Regions from separate parts of the Cellulosimicrobium sp. 72-3 genome, predicted to be linked through region 3. Evidence: riboswitches for the same ligand, from Rfam matches in the RefSeq annotation. Region 3 holds a riboswitch; each other region holds the start of a gene.
What was found. A riboswitch is a leader RNA that binds a small molecule or an ion and turns the genes downstream of it on or off. The one in region 3 is predicted to bind S-adenosylmethionine.
Positions count from the first base shown of each region.

Region 1: it holds a riboswitch for S-adenosylmethionine, as region 3 does, so the genes downstream of both, HKK73_RS02985 (ABC transporter substrate-binding protein) here and HKK73_RS18205 (methylenetetrahydrofolate reductase) in region 3, are expected to answer to the same signal.
Region 2: it holds a riboswitch for S-adenosylmethionine, as region 3 does, so the genes downstream of both, HKK73_RS03025 (NADPH-dependent FMN reductase) here and HKK73_RS18205 (methylenetetrahydrofolate reductase) in region 3, are expected to answer to the same signal.
Region 4: it holds a riboswitch for S-adenosylmethionine, as region 3 does, so the genes downstream of both, HKK73_RS02810 (aminotransferase class V-fold PLP-dependent enzyme) here and HKK73_RS18205 (methylenetetrahydrofolate reductase) in region 3, are expected to answer to the same signal.

Region 1 covers NZ_CP053419.1:665,662-669,152, forward strand. Annotated here, with positions in the region: gene HKK73_RS02975 (LLM class flavin-dependent oxidoreductase) at 1-155, shown strand, start outside; gene HKK73_RS02980 (contact-dependent growth inhibition system immunity protein) at 376-696, shown strand; SAM riboswitch class IV at 1,063-1,176, shown strand; gene HKK73_RS02985 (ABC transporter substrate-binding protein) at 1,280-2,908, shown strand; gene HKK73_RS02990 (ABC transporter permease) at 2,979-3,491, shown strand, end outside.
Region 2 covers NZ_CP053419.1:674,270-677,760, reverse strand. Annotated here, with positions in the region: gene gdhA (NADP-specific glutamate dehydrogenase) at 39-1,376, opposite strand; SAM riboswitch class IV at 1,603-1,705, shown strand; gene HKK73_RS03025 (NADPH-dependent FMN reductase) at 1,760-2,359, shown strand; gene HKK73_RS03020 (flavin reductase family protein) at 2,356-2,919, shown strand; gene HKK73_RS03015 (hypothetical protein) at 3,005-3,397, opposite strand.
Region 3 covers NZ_CP053419.1:4,080,398-4,083,888, forward strand. Annotated here, with positions in the region: gene HKK73_RS18195 (heavy metal transporter) at 1-108, shown strand, start outside; gene HKK73_RS18200 (cation acetate symporter) at 105-1,628, shown strand; SAM riboswitch class I at 1,840-1,942, shown strand; gene HKK73_RS18205 (methylenetetrahydrofolate reductase) at 1,948-3,009, shown strand; gene metE (5-methyltetrahydropteroyltriglutamate--homocysteine S-methyltransferase) at 3,042-3,491, shown strand, end outside.
Region 4 covers NZ_CP053419.1:625,549-629,039, reverse strand. Annotated here, with positions in the region: gene HKK73_RS02815 (GNAT family N-acetyltransferase) at 1-238, opposite strand, end outside; gene HKK73_RS02810 (aminotransferase class V-fold PLP-dependent enzyme) at 351-1,784, opposite strand; SAM riboswitch class IV at 1,818-1,933, opposite strand; gene HKK73_RS02805 (rhodanese-like domain-containing protein) at 2,235-2,726, shown strand; gene HKK73_RS02800 (O-succinylhomoserine sulfhydrylase) at 2,723-3,491, shown strand, end outside.

The sequences.
Region 1 (3,491 bases), 810 kb from region 3:
CCGTCTCGGTGAACCACCTGATCCCCGCGGCGCAGCAGGAGGACGTGCTGCGCCGGTTCGCGGAGGAGGTCGTGCCCGTCGTGCAGGCCGAGGTGAAGACGGACCTGTGGAGCCCGGCCGACGCCCGCCGCGCGGCGGGGTTCACGGCGGCCTGACGAGGCATCCTCGACGCCACGGCCGGTTCGCTCTTCCTCGAGCTGGGCGGCGCGGATGATGGAGGAGGCTGCGCTGCGGGCCCGGCGGCAGGCTGAGAACACCCCTGCTGAAGAGGCCGACGGTGTAGCGTCGCGTCCCGGGCGCAGCTCCGGTCTCGACGCAGGCTCTCGCACTCACGCCGCCCTTCCTTGACGCGACGACCCCTCCGCGAGGTGCGCCATGACGACCCACTACTCGCTCGACGCGTTCTTCGGCTCGTTCTTCCACCAGGACTGGGAAGAGGACTACGGGAGTCCCGCAGGTGCTCTGGCGCGTTTCCTGGACCTGGTCGGCCCCAGCAGGTACGACGGACTCGTCGACGAGATCGACAGCACCCTGGACCGCTACCGTTCCGACGAGCAGGTCGTCGAGTGGATCAACGGCCGGCTTCATGCCGAGCTCTATCGCGAGGCCGTGGGAATGCCGCTGCGCGACTGGCTCCTCGTGGTCCGGGGAGAAGTGACGGCGAGAATCACCGCATCAGATCTTGACGGTCCCTGAGGAGTTTCGCTCTCTCGGTCTCTCGCGTGCCGGCTACGGTCGGCGGGCCTGATCGCGACGGCTCCGGTGGCGCGTCGTGCTCGGCGTGCCGGCGCACGTCCGGGCGTCGACGACGTCGCTGTCGACGCCCGTGGCGCGCGCTTCGCTGTCGGTGGCGTCGCGGCGGTCCGTGCTGCCGCAGGTCGGGCGCCCGTCCGAGCGCGCCCGGTCCGTGGCGCCACCCCACCTCCCGAGTCGCCCTTCCCGGCGCGGTGACACGCGAGACGGCCGCGACTCGCGTCGTCTCGGCGGAAACAACCGTCCGCCTGGCGGGACGGCCGTCTCGATACTTGACTCAACCAGTCGAGATTGTCTTTCCTGCTCCCAGGTGACGAGCGTCAGCACGCAGGCCCGGCTCGCTGACCAGCAACCCTTCGACGTGACGGGGTGCTCCGGGAACGACCTGACCGCGCCGCTCCCGCGGCGCGGTAAGCACGGCACCCCGGTGGGTTCCCCGCCGCGCCGGCCCTGGGCCCGGCGCGGACGACCACCGGCGCCGGACGACCGCCGGTCCGCAGCCGGCACACGAGGAGAGCAGCACGACATGATCCCCACACCTCACCGACGCCGGTCCCTGACCGTCGCCGCGGCGGCCGCCGCGACGGGCCTCCTGCTCAGCGCGTGCGCGGGCGGCGGCTCCGGTGCGTCCGACGGCGACGGGTCGCCCAGCCCGTCCGGCGAGCCCGTGGCGGGCGGCGACCTGACGTTCGCCCTCACGGTCGACTCGCACTGCATCGACCCGCAGCAGGTCGGCAACAACGACGCCATCGCGGCGGCCCGCCAGACCGTCGCGTCGCTCACGGCGCAGGACCCGGAGTCGGGCGAGATCCTGCCGTGGCTCGCGGAGAGCTGGGAGGTGAACGACGACGCGTCGAGCTACACGTTCCACCTGCGCGACGACGCGACGTACGCCGACGGCACGCCGATCGACGCCGAGTCGGTGAAGACGAACTTCGACGCGATCGTCGCGCTCGGCGCGACGGCGTCGCTCGGGTCGCAGTACCTCGTCGGCTACGAGGGCACGACCGTCACCGACCCGCAGACCCTCACGGTGGACTTCGCGGAGCCGAGCGCGCAGTTCCTCCAGGCGACGTCGACGTTCTCGCTCGGCCTCCTCGCCCCGTCCTCGGCCGACCTGAGCGTCGAGGACCGCTGCGCCGGGAAGTTCGTCGGCTCCGGCCCGTTCTCCGTGAAGTCGTACACGCAGGACCAGGAGATCGTGCTCGAGAAGGTCGCGGGCTACGCGTGGGGCTCGGAGGCGAGCGACCACCAGGGCGAGGCCTACCTCGACACGGTGACGTTCAAGGTCATCCCCGAGGCGAGCGTGCGCAGCGGCAGCCTGCAGTCCGGGCAGATCGACGCCACGGCCGCGATCTCGACCGTCGACCTCCCGCAGTTCGACGGGAACGGGTTCTGGCTCGAGTACCGCGCCAACCCCGGCGTCGTGTTCAACCTCTTCCCCAACGAGTCGAGCCCGCTCGCGGGCGACGAGGCCGTGCGGACGGCGATCCTCCAGGGCATCGACCGCGAGCAGATCGCGGACACCGTGCTCAGCGCGCAGGACGAGCCGGCCACGAGCGTCCTGTCGCACTCGACGCCGCTCTATGAGAGCGTCGCGGACGAGCTCGCCTACGACCCCGAGGGCGCGAAGAAGATCCTCGACGACGCGGGCTGGGTCGAGGGCGCCGACGGCGTGCGCGAGAAGGACGGCCAGAAGCTCTCCACGACCGTGACGTTCTGGCAGGTGCCGGAGCCGCTCGAGCTCGTCCAGCAGCAGCTCGCGCAGATCGGCGTGGACCTCCAGCTCCAGCACGTGACCGTCGCCGAGTCGCAGGCGATCAAGGAGAGCGGCGACTTCGACTTCGACTACTACAACCTCACGCGCTCCGACCCGGACGTGCTGCGCACGATCTTCTCCGCGAACGCGCGCAACATCAACCAGCGCGACGCGGAGGAGGTCGACGACCTGCTCGACGCGTCGGCCGCGGCGACCGACCCGACCGAGCGCCAGGAGCTCGTCACGGAGGCGTCGCGCCTGCTCGTGCAGAAGGGCCACGCGATCCCGGTCTACGAGCTCTCGACGACCATCGCGGCCGCCGACACGGTCCACAGCCTGACGTTCGAGGCGTCGTCGCGCCTCGACTTCTACGACGCCTGGGTCACCCAGGGCTGACCCGCCGGGCCCGCCTGCCCGACGCCGCGGCGTCGGGCAGGCGGGCATCCCCCACGGAAGGAGGCCGACCATGGGCCGGTACGTCCTGCGTCGCGCCGGGCAGGGCCTGTTCGTGCTCTGGGCGGCGTTCACCATCTCGTTCTTCGTCCTCTACCTGCTGCCCAGCGACCCGGCCGCGCTCATGGCGAGCGGCGGTGGCGAGGCGGACCAGGTGGACCCCGCGCTGCTCGACGCCCTGCGCGCCCAGTACGGCCTCGACCGGCCCGTGCTCGTGCAGTACGCCGACGCGCTGTGGCACGCGCTGCGGCTCGACTTCGGGACGTCGTACGCGTCCGGGGCGCCCGCGACGCAGCTCGTGCTCCAGGCGCTCCCGGAGACGCTCCGGCTCACGGCCGCGGCGCTCGTCCTCGCCGTCGTGGCGGGCGCCGGCATCGCGATCGCGAGCACGTTCCCGCGCGCGGCCTGGCTGCGCCACGCGCTCGCGTCGCTCCCTCCGCTCGGCGTCGCCCTGCCGCCGTTCTGGCTGGGCCTCCTCCTGCTGCAGTGGTTCTCCTTCCAGCTCCCGCTGTTCCCCGCGATCGGC
Region 2 (3,491 bases), 810 kb from region 3:
TGCGCGGGGCGCCGACGGCCGTCGTCGTGCGGCTCGGGTCAGATGACGCCGAGCGCGAGGATCGCGTCGGCGACCTTGGTGAAGCCCGCGATGTTGGCGCCGAGCACGTAGTTGCCGGGCGTGCCGTACTCGTCGGCCGTCTCGACGCAGCGGTCGTGGATGCCCGCCATGATCTGCGCGAGGCGGTCCTCGGTGTACTCGAAGGACCACGCGTCGCGCGACGCGTTCTGCTGCATCTCGAGGGCCGACGTCGCGACGCCGCCCGCGTTGGCGGCCTTGCCCGGCGCGAAGAGGACGCCCGCCTCCTGGAGCAGCGCGACGGCGCTCGGCGTCGTGGGCATGTTGGCGCCCTCCGCGACCGCGACGACGCCGTTCGCGACGAGCTGCTTGGCCGCCGCCTCGTCGAGCTCGTTCTGCGTCGCGCACGGGAGCGCGACGTCGCACGGCACGTCCCAGATGGACCCGTCGGTGACGACGCGGGCCCCGGGACGGCGCGCGGCGTAGTCGGCGACGCGCCCGCGCTCGACCTCCTTGATCTGGCGCAGGAGCTCGAGGTCGACCCCGGCCTCGTCGACGACGTAGCCCGACGAGTCGGAGAACGCGACCACGTTCGCGCCGAGCTGCTGCGCCTTGGCCGTCGCGTAGATCGCGACGTTGCCCGAGCCCGAGACGACGACGCGGCGCCCGTCGAGCTCCTGCCCGCGCGTCTCCAGCATGTTCTGCGCGAAGAGGACCGTGCCGTAGCCCGTGGCCTCCGTGCGGACGAGCGAGCCGCCCCACGAGATGCCCTTGCCCGTGAGGACGCCGGACTCGTACCGGTTGGTGATGCGCTTGTACTGCCCGAAGAGGTAGCCGATCTCGCGGCCGCCCACGCCGATGTCGCCCGCGGGGACGTCCGTGTTCTCGCCGATGTGCCGGTAGAGCTCCGTCATGAACGACTGGCAGAACCGCATGACCTCGCCGTCGGACCGCCCGCGCGGGTCGAAGTCGGAACCGCCCTTGCCGCCGCCGATGGGCATGCCCGTGAGCGAGTTCTTGAAGATCTGCTCGAAGCCGAGGAACTTCACGATGCCCAGGTAGACCGACGGGTGGAACCGCAGGCCGCCCTTGTACGGGCCGAGCGCCGAGTTGAACTCGACGCGGAAGCCGCGGTTGATCTGCACGCGCCCGGTGTCGTCCACCCACGGGACCCGGAAGATGATCTGGCGCTCCGGCTCGCACACGCGCTCGAGGACGGCGGCCTCGACGTAGCGCGGGTGCTTGCGCAGCACGGGGCCGAGCGAGTCGAAGACCTCGCGCACGGCCTGGTGGAACTCGGCCTCGCCGGGGTTGCGACGCAGGACCTCGTCGTAGACGGACTGCAGTCGGCTGTCCATGGGTACTCCTCGTCTGACGCGGGCGGAACTCCTGCTGACGGTACGCCTGTGCCAGAAGCTCCCGTCACACCGTCTCACTCCGCGCGCACCGGCACGGGCGTCCACAACGCACGAGCGACCGCACGGGGCGGCACAGGAGTCACCGACGACGACACATCCGTCCACCCACTGAGAAACCCTACCGATCCGGTGCAGTTTCCCGGGGCGGTTGCTATACCCGTCCCCAGGTCACGAGCGCCAGCGCCAAGCCCCGGCTCGCTGGCCGGCAACCCCCTGTCACGGCGGGGTGCTCCGGGAGATGACCAGGCCGGGCCCAGCCTGCCCCGCCACCGGCGAGGACGGCCCGCACGGCAAGCGTGATCGACGACTACTGCGAGGTGCACATGACCCACCACCCCACCCACCCGACGGTGCTCGCCGTCTCGGGCAACCCGCGGCCCGGCTCGCGGACGCTCGGCGCCGCCGAGACGGTCGCGCGCCGCGTCGCCGACCTCCTCGGCGCGGCCGACGTCGCCACGGTCGACCTGGCGTCGCTCGCCGGCGAGGTGCTCGCCGCCGACCATCCGGCGGCCGACGCCGCCCGTGAGCAGCTCGCCCGGGCGACCGTCGCCGTCGTGGCGACGCCGGTCTACAAGGCGTCCTACACCGGGCTGCTGAAGGCCTTCCTCGACCTCTACGGCCCCGACGGGCTCGCGGGCGTCGTCGTGGTCCCGCTCGTCGTGTCCGGGAACCCGGCGCACGCGCTCGTCGGGGAGGTGCACCTGCGACCCGTGCTCGTCGAGCTCGGCGCCGTCGTCCCGACCCGGTCGCTCACGGTCACCGAGCCGCAGCTCGCGGACCTGGGACCGGTGGTGGACGCGTGGCTCGCGCGCGAGGGCGACGCCCTGCGCCGCGCCACGGCGCAGCTCCCCCCGGCGGAGGACCGCCCGTCGGCCCGCACCGACGCAGCCGTCGCCGACGCGTTCGCGGGGGTGGCCCGATGACCGCCGAGCTCACCCACCTGGAGGCCCTCCTGGCCGAGCAGGACGAGCCCCAGCTCTCCCCCGACGAGTACAAGGCCGTGTTCCGCGGCCACCCCGCGGGCGTCGCCGTCGTCGCGCTCGAGCACGGCGACCGCCTCGTCGGCTTCACCGCGACGTCGGTCATCTCCGTCTCGGCCGCGCCCCCGCTGCTCGCGTTCTCGCTCGCGTCCACGTCGTCGTCGTGGCCCGCGGTCTCGACCGCGCGCACGCTGACCGTGAGCTTCCTCGCGGACCACCAGGACGACGTCTCGGCCCGGTTCGCGACGAGCGGCATCGACCGGTTCGCGGACGGCGGCTGGTCGCGCCTGCCGACGGGCGAGCCCGTGATCGACGGCGCGCTGTCGTGGGTGCGCGGGAGGGTCGTCCAGCGCACGCCGGTGGGCAACTCCTACCTGGTCTCGCTGCGCGCGCTCGCGTCGAGCGTCGGCGCCGCACCCGGGGCGCCGCGGGGGGCGGCGGCGTCGCCGCTCGTCTACCACGACCGCACCTACCACCGGATCGGCGACCACTCCGCGCTCTGAGCGCACGACGGGCGAGGGGCCCGACGGCGGACGTCCCGCCGTCGGGCCCCTCGCCCGTCCCCTGCCGCCCCTCACGGGTGGTCCGTCACCAGCTCCAGCCGCGCGCGCTGAGCTCGAGCTCCTCGCGGAACCGCTCGTCGTCGCCGGTGCGGAAGCCCGCGCGCAGGGGTGCGTCCGCGACCGGGAGCCCCGTGAGCCGGCAGGCCTCGCGCAGCAGCGCGTCGTAGGCGCCCTGGACCGCGAGGTAGTGGTGGGCACGCGCGTAGACGTCCGGGTCGGCCTCGATGCGCCGGAGCTCTGCGGCGAGCGCGGTGAGCCGCACCTGGAGCGCGAGCGTGGTGAGCGGGTCCGGTGCCGCGGCGGCACGACGGCGCCCGCCCGCCCGGTGGCTCGGAGGTCGCCCGGCCCGGCGCAGCACCCACCACGCGGCGGCGGCCGTGCACGCCGTCGCGCACCAGATCATGAGCAGCCACGACATCGGAGCCGACCTCTGCGCGGGGAGACCCACAGGACCTCTCCAGTCTAGGTCTCCCCGGCCCCGCGAGGCAGGGTGGGCGGCCACCTGTCCTCGC
Region 3 (3,491 bases):
GTCGTGTTCGCGGTCGCGGCGGCGCGCAACGAGCGCCGGTACCGCGCGCTCGCCGAGGGCACGGGCGCGCCCGACGAGCCCGGCCCCGACGACGGCGGTGCGCCGTGACCAGCGCGCTGCCCCTCGTCGCGATCGCGCTGCTCCTCCTCGCGACCGGCCTCATCGGGTTCTACGGCCTGCGGATCTCGCGCACCACGAGCGACTTCTTCGTCGCGTCGCGCACCGTGCGGCCGGTCTGGAACGCGTCGGCGATCAGCGGCGAGTACCTGTCCGCGGGCACGTTCCTCGGGCTCTCGGGCCTCGTGCTGCTGTCCGGCGCGGAGGCGTTCTGGTTCCCCGTGGGGTACGCGGCGGGCTACCTGCTCGTCCTGCTGTTCGTCGCGGGCCCCCTGCGGCGCAGCGGCGCGTACACGATCCCCGACTTCGTGCACGCCCGGCTCGACTCCGTGGTCGCGCGCCGCGTGACGAGCGTGCTCGTGCTCGTCATCGGGTGGCTCTACGTGGTGCCGCAGCTCCACGGGGCGGCGCTCGTCATCACGAGCGTGGCCGCGGTGCCGCCGTGGGTCGGCTCGGTGGGGATCGCGGTCGTGGTGAGCGCCGTCGTCGCCGCGGGCGGGATGCGCTCCATCACGTTCGTCCAGGCGTTCCAGTTCTGGGTCAAGCTCACCGCGCTCGCGGTGCCGCTCGTCTTCGTGCTCATGGCGCTCGGCGGGGCGTTCGAGCCCGGCGGCGCCGTCGTCACGTTCGACCCCGCCGCCGTGTTCCCCCACGAGGCCGGGCCGGGCGGCCTCGACGCGTACGCCACCGTCTCGCTCCTGCTCGCCCTCCTGCTCGGCACGACCGGCCTGCCGCACGTCCTCGTGCGCTTCTACACCTCGCCCGACGGCGGCTCGGCCCGCCGCACGACCGTCGTCGTGCTCGTCATGATCAGCGTGTTCTACATGGTGTCGAGCACGCTCGGGCTCGTGGCGCGGGTCGTCGCGCCCGACCTCGCGGCGCCCGGGGTGGCGGACACCGTCGTCCTCACGCTGCCGACCCGCCTCGTGCCCGGGCTCGGCGGCGAGCTCCTCGCCGCGCTCGTCGTCGCCGGGGCGTTCGCCGCGTTCCTCGGGACGTCGTCGGGGCTCGTGGTCGCTCTGGCGGGCGTCGTGAGCCAGGACCTGTTCGGCGGCACCGTGCGGTCCTTCCGCTGGTCGGCGGTCGCGTGCACGCTCATCCCGCTCGCGTTCGCGCTCGTCACCATCCCGCAGGGCCTCGTGACGAGCGTCGGGACGGTGTTCGTCTTCGCCGCGTCGGCCCTGTCCCCCGTGATCCTGCTCGGCGTGTGGTGGCGCGGCCTCACCGCGCGCGGCGCGGTGGCGGGCATGGTCGTGGGCGCCGTCCTGTGCGCGACGGCGCTGCTCGCGTCGTCCGCGCTCGTCGCCGCGGGGTACGGGAGCCCGTCCGGCGGCACGGCCGACGGCGTCCCTGGCGTCGTGCGCGCCCTGCTCGCCCAGCCCGCCGCCTGGACCATCCCGCTCGCGACGGCGACCGTCGTCGTCGTGTCGCTCCTCGACCGGCGCGGGCCGCCGCTGCGCACCGACCGGTTCCTCCGCCGCCTGCACGTGCCCGAGCGCCGGAGGGCCTGAGACCTGCAAGGCCGACGACGACCCGTCGCCATGGTCGGTGTCTGGGACCTCGCTCGAGCACCTGAAATCTGTAGCGTAGGAAACCTGAAATTCGTAGCGTAGAGAGCCTGAGATCCGTAGCGCGGGGCGCCGCTACGCCTCCGGCCGATCCCTCCGCATCTCACCTGGCGGGCGCTCTCGACCGCATGTCGGATGGGTCGTAGGATCGTGCCAACCATCCAGAGCGGTCGAGAGTCCTGGCTCGACGACACCGCAGCAACCCGCCGACGGAAGCCTCCCGAGGACAAAGGTGCTAACGCCAGGGTCGATGGAGTGACGCATGACCTCAGAGGCATCCTTCGCGCACCGTCCGGGCCGTCCTCGGCCGACGGTGTCGTTCGAGCTCATGCCCCCGCGCCGACCGGACGCGGCCCCGAAGTTCTGGGAGACGGCACGCCGTCTCGTCGCGACGCACCCCGACTTCGTGTCCGTGACGTACGGCGCCGCGGGCACCGACCGCGCGACCGCGCGCCAGGTCGTCGGACGCCTGCTCCAGGGCACGCCCGTGCTGCCGATCGCACACCTCACGTGCGTCGGGGCGTCGCGCGAGGACGTGGAGTCGGTCATCACCGACTTCCTCGACGAGGGCGTGCGGAGCTTCCTCGCGCTGCGGGGCGACCCGCCGCGCGACCAGCCGGACTGGCAGCCCGCGCCCGACGGCGTCCGGTCGTCGACCGAGCTCGTCGCGCTGCTGCGCGAGGTCGAGGCGTCGCGCTGCGCGTCCGACCCCGCCGTCGCGCTGCGCGGCGCAGCCCGGCCGCTGACGATCGCCGTCGCGACGTTCTGCGACGGGAACCCCGCCGCCGGCACGACGCGCACCCAGGAGGTGCGCCGCCTCTGGCAGAAGCAGCAGGCCGGCGCGAGCTTCGCGATCACGCAGCTCTTCTACGACGCGTCGTCGTACACCGACTTCGTCGCCGAGGCCCGCGCGGCCGGCGTGACGATCCCCATCCTCGCCGGGCTGCTGCCCACGACGGAGCCCGCGCGGCTCCGTCGCGTCGAGGAGCTCACGGGCGTGCGCGCGCCCCAGCACCTGCTGGACGCGCTCGACGCCCTGCCCGACCCGGAGGCGCAGCACGCCTACGGGATCGCGTACTCGGTCGACCTCGCGCAGCGCGTCCTCGACGCGGGCACGCCCGGTCTGCACGTGTACACGTTCAACAAGCACCGCGCCGCTCTTGACCTGCTCGAGGGTGTCCACCTCGGCGGCGGGTCGGTCGGGACCGGGGGCGGCGCCAGCGCCGCCGCCGCCCCGCTCGTCCCGGACCTGGCCAGCGGGCCGTGGGTCACCGGCACCTCCCTGCCCACGACGAGCGCCGCCACGCACGGCGCGCCCGTCTGACCGGTCCTCCGGACCAGCAAGAGGTTTCGATCATGGCCACTTCCGTACCCTCCCCTACCCAGAACCCGGTCGGTTTCCCCGCCGGCACCGTGCTCGGCTACCCGCGCATCGGTCGCCGCCGCGAGCTGAAGAAGGCCGTCGAGGCGTTCTGGGCCGGCAAGACCTCGGCCGAGGAGCTCGAGGCCACGGCCCGCGAGCTGCGCCTCGCGACCGTCCGCCGGCTCGTCGACCTCGGCCTCGGCGCCGACGACGCGTCCGTCCCCGGCTCGTTCTCCTTCTACGACCAGGTGCTCGACGTCGCCGCCTCCCTCGGGGCGGTCCCGTCGCGGTTCGCGTCGCTGACCGACGACGCGGGCCGCCTCGACCTCGCGGGCTACTTCACCGTGGCGCGCGGCCAGGGGGACGACGCCCCGCTCGAGATGACCAAGTGGTTCGACACGAACTACCACTACCTGGTCCCCGAGATCGGCCCGGACACCCCG
Region 4 (3,491 bases), 770 kb from region 3:
CAAGCACGGCGCCGGGCGCGCCGTCGGGGTCGACGGCGCGCACGACGAAGCCCGTGAGGTCCGGGGCCGCGCGGGTCGCGGCCACGAGATCGGCCATCCCCGCGACCCCGTAGGGCAGGGGGATGCTCATCCCTGACCACATCGCCTCGTCGACGAGGCCGGCCAGCGTCTCAGCGTGCTCCAGGGCCAGCGGTTCCAGCCGGAAACCGTGCCCCGAGAGGACGACGTCGTGCAGCACAGCGCATATCAGAGCACACGCGGAACACCGCGCCAAGAGGGTCCGGCGACGCGGTGGACAACGCTCGGCGACGACCCGGTGAACAGGCTGCCGCGTCGGCCGCCGGTGACGGTCAGACGGCCGGTCCGCAGCCCGCCGCGTCGGCGAGGAAACCCGCCGCCGCGGTCGCGAAGAGCCCCTCCAGGCCGGACCCCGCGGGGACCGGGCGCGGGTCGTCCACGACGGCCCAGCAGCCGTCGACGACCTCGTACCGGGTGGTCGGTCCCTGCTCGACGTACGCGCGCACGGCCTCGACGAGGCGCACGACGTCCGCACCGGTCGTCCCGACGCCCACCGAGGCGCGGATCGCGCCCGCGTCGTAGCCGAGGCGCGCGAGCAGCGGGTGCGCGCAGAACCGGCCGTCGCGCACGCCGATGCCGTGCTCGGCCGAGAGGTAGGCGGCGACGAGGCCCGGGTCGTGGCCCTCGACGGCGAACGTCACGACGCCGACCGGGTCGACGGCGTCGTCCCACACGCGCACGACCCGGACACCCGGGACGGCCTCCAGGCCCGCGACGAGGGCCGCGCGGAGCGCCGCCTCGTGCGCGTGCAGGTCGGCCGGGTCGAGCGCGGCGAGCGCGTCGCACGCCGCCGCGAGCGCCGCGGCGCCCACCACGTTCGGCGAGCCGGCCTCGTGGCGTGCGGGCGCCGTCTGCCACTGCGTCCCGGTCACCGCGACCTGGCGCACGGCGCCGCCGCCCGCGAGGTAGGGGGTGCCCGCGTCGAGCCAGTCGCGCCGCCCGACGAGCGCCCCCGCGCCGAACGGCGCGTAGGTCTTGTGCCCCGAGAACGCGACGTAGTCGACGCCCGACGCGGCGAGCGAGAACCCGCGGTGCGGGACGAGCTGCGCGCCGTCGAGCACGACGCGCGCCCCGGCGTCGTGCGCGGCGCGGACGACCTCGGCGACGGGCAGGGACTCGCCCGTGACGTTGGAGGCGCCGGTCACGGCGACGAGCGCGTACGGGAAGCGCGCGAGCTCGGTGCGCAGGCCCGAGAGCGTCTCCGCGACGGACGCGCCGCCCGCGAGGACCGTCGCGCCGCCGGCGCGCTGCCACGGCAGCAGGTTCGCGTGGTGCTCGACGTCGAGGACGAGCACGCGCCCGGGCGTGCCGTCCGGGTTCGCCGGGACGCAGCCCGCGAGGAGGTTGAGCGAGTCGGTCGTGTTGCGCGTGACGACCGTGACGTCGTCCTCGCGCGCGCCGACGAACGCGCCGATCGTGCGGCGCGACGCCTCGTAGAGCGCCGTGGAGACCTGCGAGAGGTAGCCCGCGCCGCGGTGCACGCTCGCGTAGAGCGGCAGCACCTCGGTCACGCGGTCCGCGACCGAGCGCAGCGCCGGGGCCGACGCCGCGACGTCGAGGTTCGCGTACGGCACGCTGCGGCCGTCGACGAGCGGGACGAGCGTGTCCCCGCCGACGACGGGCAGGAGCGCGGGCGCGTCGGCGAGCGCCGCGAGGTCAGGGGCCGGGGCGTCGGTGGGACACGAGACGTCCGCGAGAGCAGTCATGGCACAGTCCTCCAGGGTCGTCCGGGGAGAACCTCCCCGCGCTTGCCGCCCGCCGGTCGGCGTGCGGCCTGGTCGTCACCCGGGGCACCCCGCCGCGAGAGGAGGGTTGCCGGCCAGCAAACCGGGGTTTCGCGCTGGCGCTCATGACCTGCGGACCAGGATGTCCGCGCGGACGGTGACGTGTCAACCGGTGGTCACGGCGTCTCGGATGGCGGGACGCGGCGCTCCGCGTCATAAGCCCGCGCGTCGGAGCCACGCGGCGTCGGGCACCTCCACCCCGGGCCGCTCCCCGAGACGGGCGTTCCGCACGTCGGACGCGTGGCGTACGATCCGAGCCAACCATCCGGAGCGGCCGAGTGACGTGGCACGTCGACGCCGCAGCAACCCCCCGGACCGCCTCGGCGGCCGGGCGCAGGGTGCTACTGCCACGATCGATGGAGGAGGACTCTCATGAGCGACCAGTCCCAGCAGGCGTCGGCACCCCGGCCGGCACCCCCCGAGGCGCGTCCCGCCGTCGGCTACGCCGGCGACCTCACCCCGCAGCAGGCGTGGGACCTGCTCGCGCACGACGAGCGCGCCGTGCTCGTGGACGTCCGTACCGAGGGCGAGTGGCGCACCATCGGCGTGCCCGACGCCACGGAGCTCGGCCGCGACGTCCTGTTCGACGAGTGGGTGACCCCGGCGGGCCCCAACCCGCGGTTCCTCGACCGGCTCGTCGAGGCAGGTCTGACGCCCGGCGACGAGCGTCCCGTCGTGTTCCTGTGCCGCTCGGGCCAGCGGTCGATCGGCGCGGCGCGCGCGGCCACGGCTGCCGGGCTCGGGCCGTCGTACAACGTGCTCGAGGGCTTCGAGGGCGCCCAGGGGTTCTCGGGCCTGCGGGACGTCGAGGGCTGGAAGGTCCGCGGGCTGCCCACCACGACGTTCGACGAGGCCGCCCGGTGAGCGCGGTCGTGCCCGGGAGCGTGCCCGGCGGCTCCGGCCGCAAGCCCCTGCCCGCGAGCGCCCGCCCCGCGACGCTCGCCGTGCGCGGCGGCCACGCGCGCACCGAGTTCCAGGAGACGTCCGAGGCGCTGTTCCTCACGCAGGGCTACACGTACGACCGCGCCGCGGACGCCGAGGACGCGTTCAAGGGGGAGCTCGACCGGTTCGTCTACTCGCGCTACGGCAACCCGACCGTGCACACGTTCGAGGAGCGCCTGCGCCTCCTGGAGGGCGCGGAGGCGTGCTACGCGACGGCGTCCGGCATGTCCGCCGTGTTCACGGCGCTCGCCGCGCTGGTGCGGTCCGGGTCGCGCATCGTCGCGGCGCGCGCGCTGTTCGGGTCGAGCCTCGTCATCTTCGACGAGATCTTCGCGAAGTGGGGCGTGCGGACGGACTACGTCGACGGCCACGTGCTGTCGCAGTGGGAGGAGGCGCTGTCCACCCCCGCGGACGTCGTGTTCTTCGAGACGCCGTCCAACCCCATGCAGGACGTCGTCGACGCGCGGCGCGTGAGCGAGCTCGCGCACGCCGCCGGCGCGGTCGTCGTGCTCGACAACGTGTTCGCGACGCCGCTGCTGCAGCGGCCGCTCGAGCTCGGGGCCGACGTCGTCGTCTACTCGGCGACCAAGCACATCGACGGGCAGGGCCGCGTGCTCGGCGGCGCGATCCTCGGGACGGAGGAGTACGTCACCGGCCCGGTGCAGACGTTCATCCGCAACACCGGGC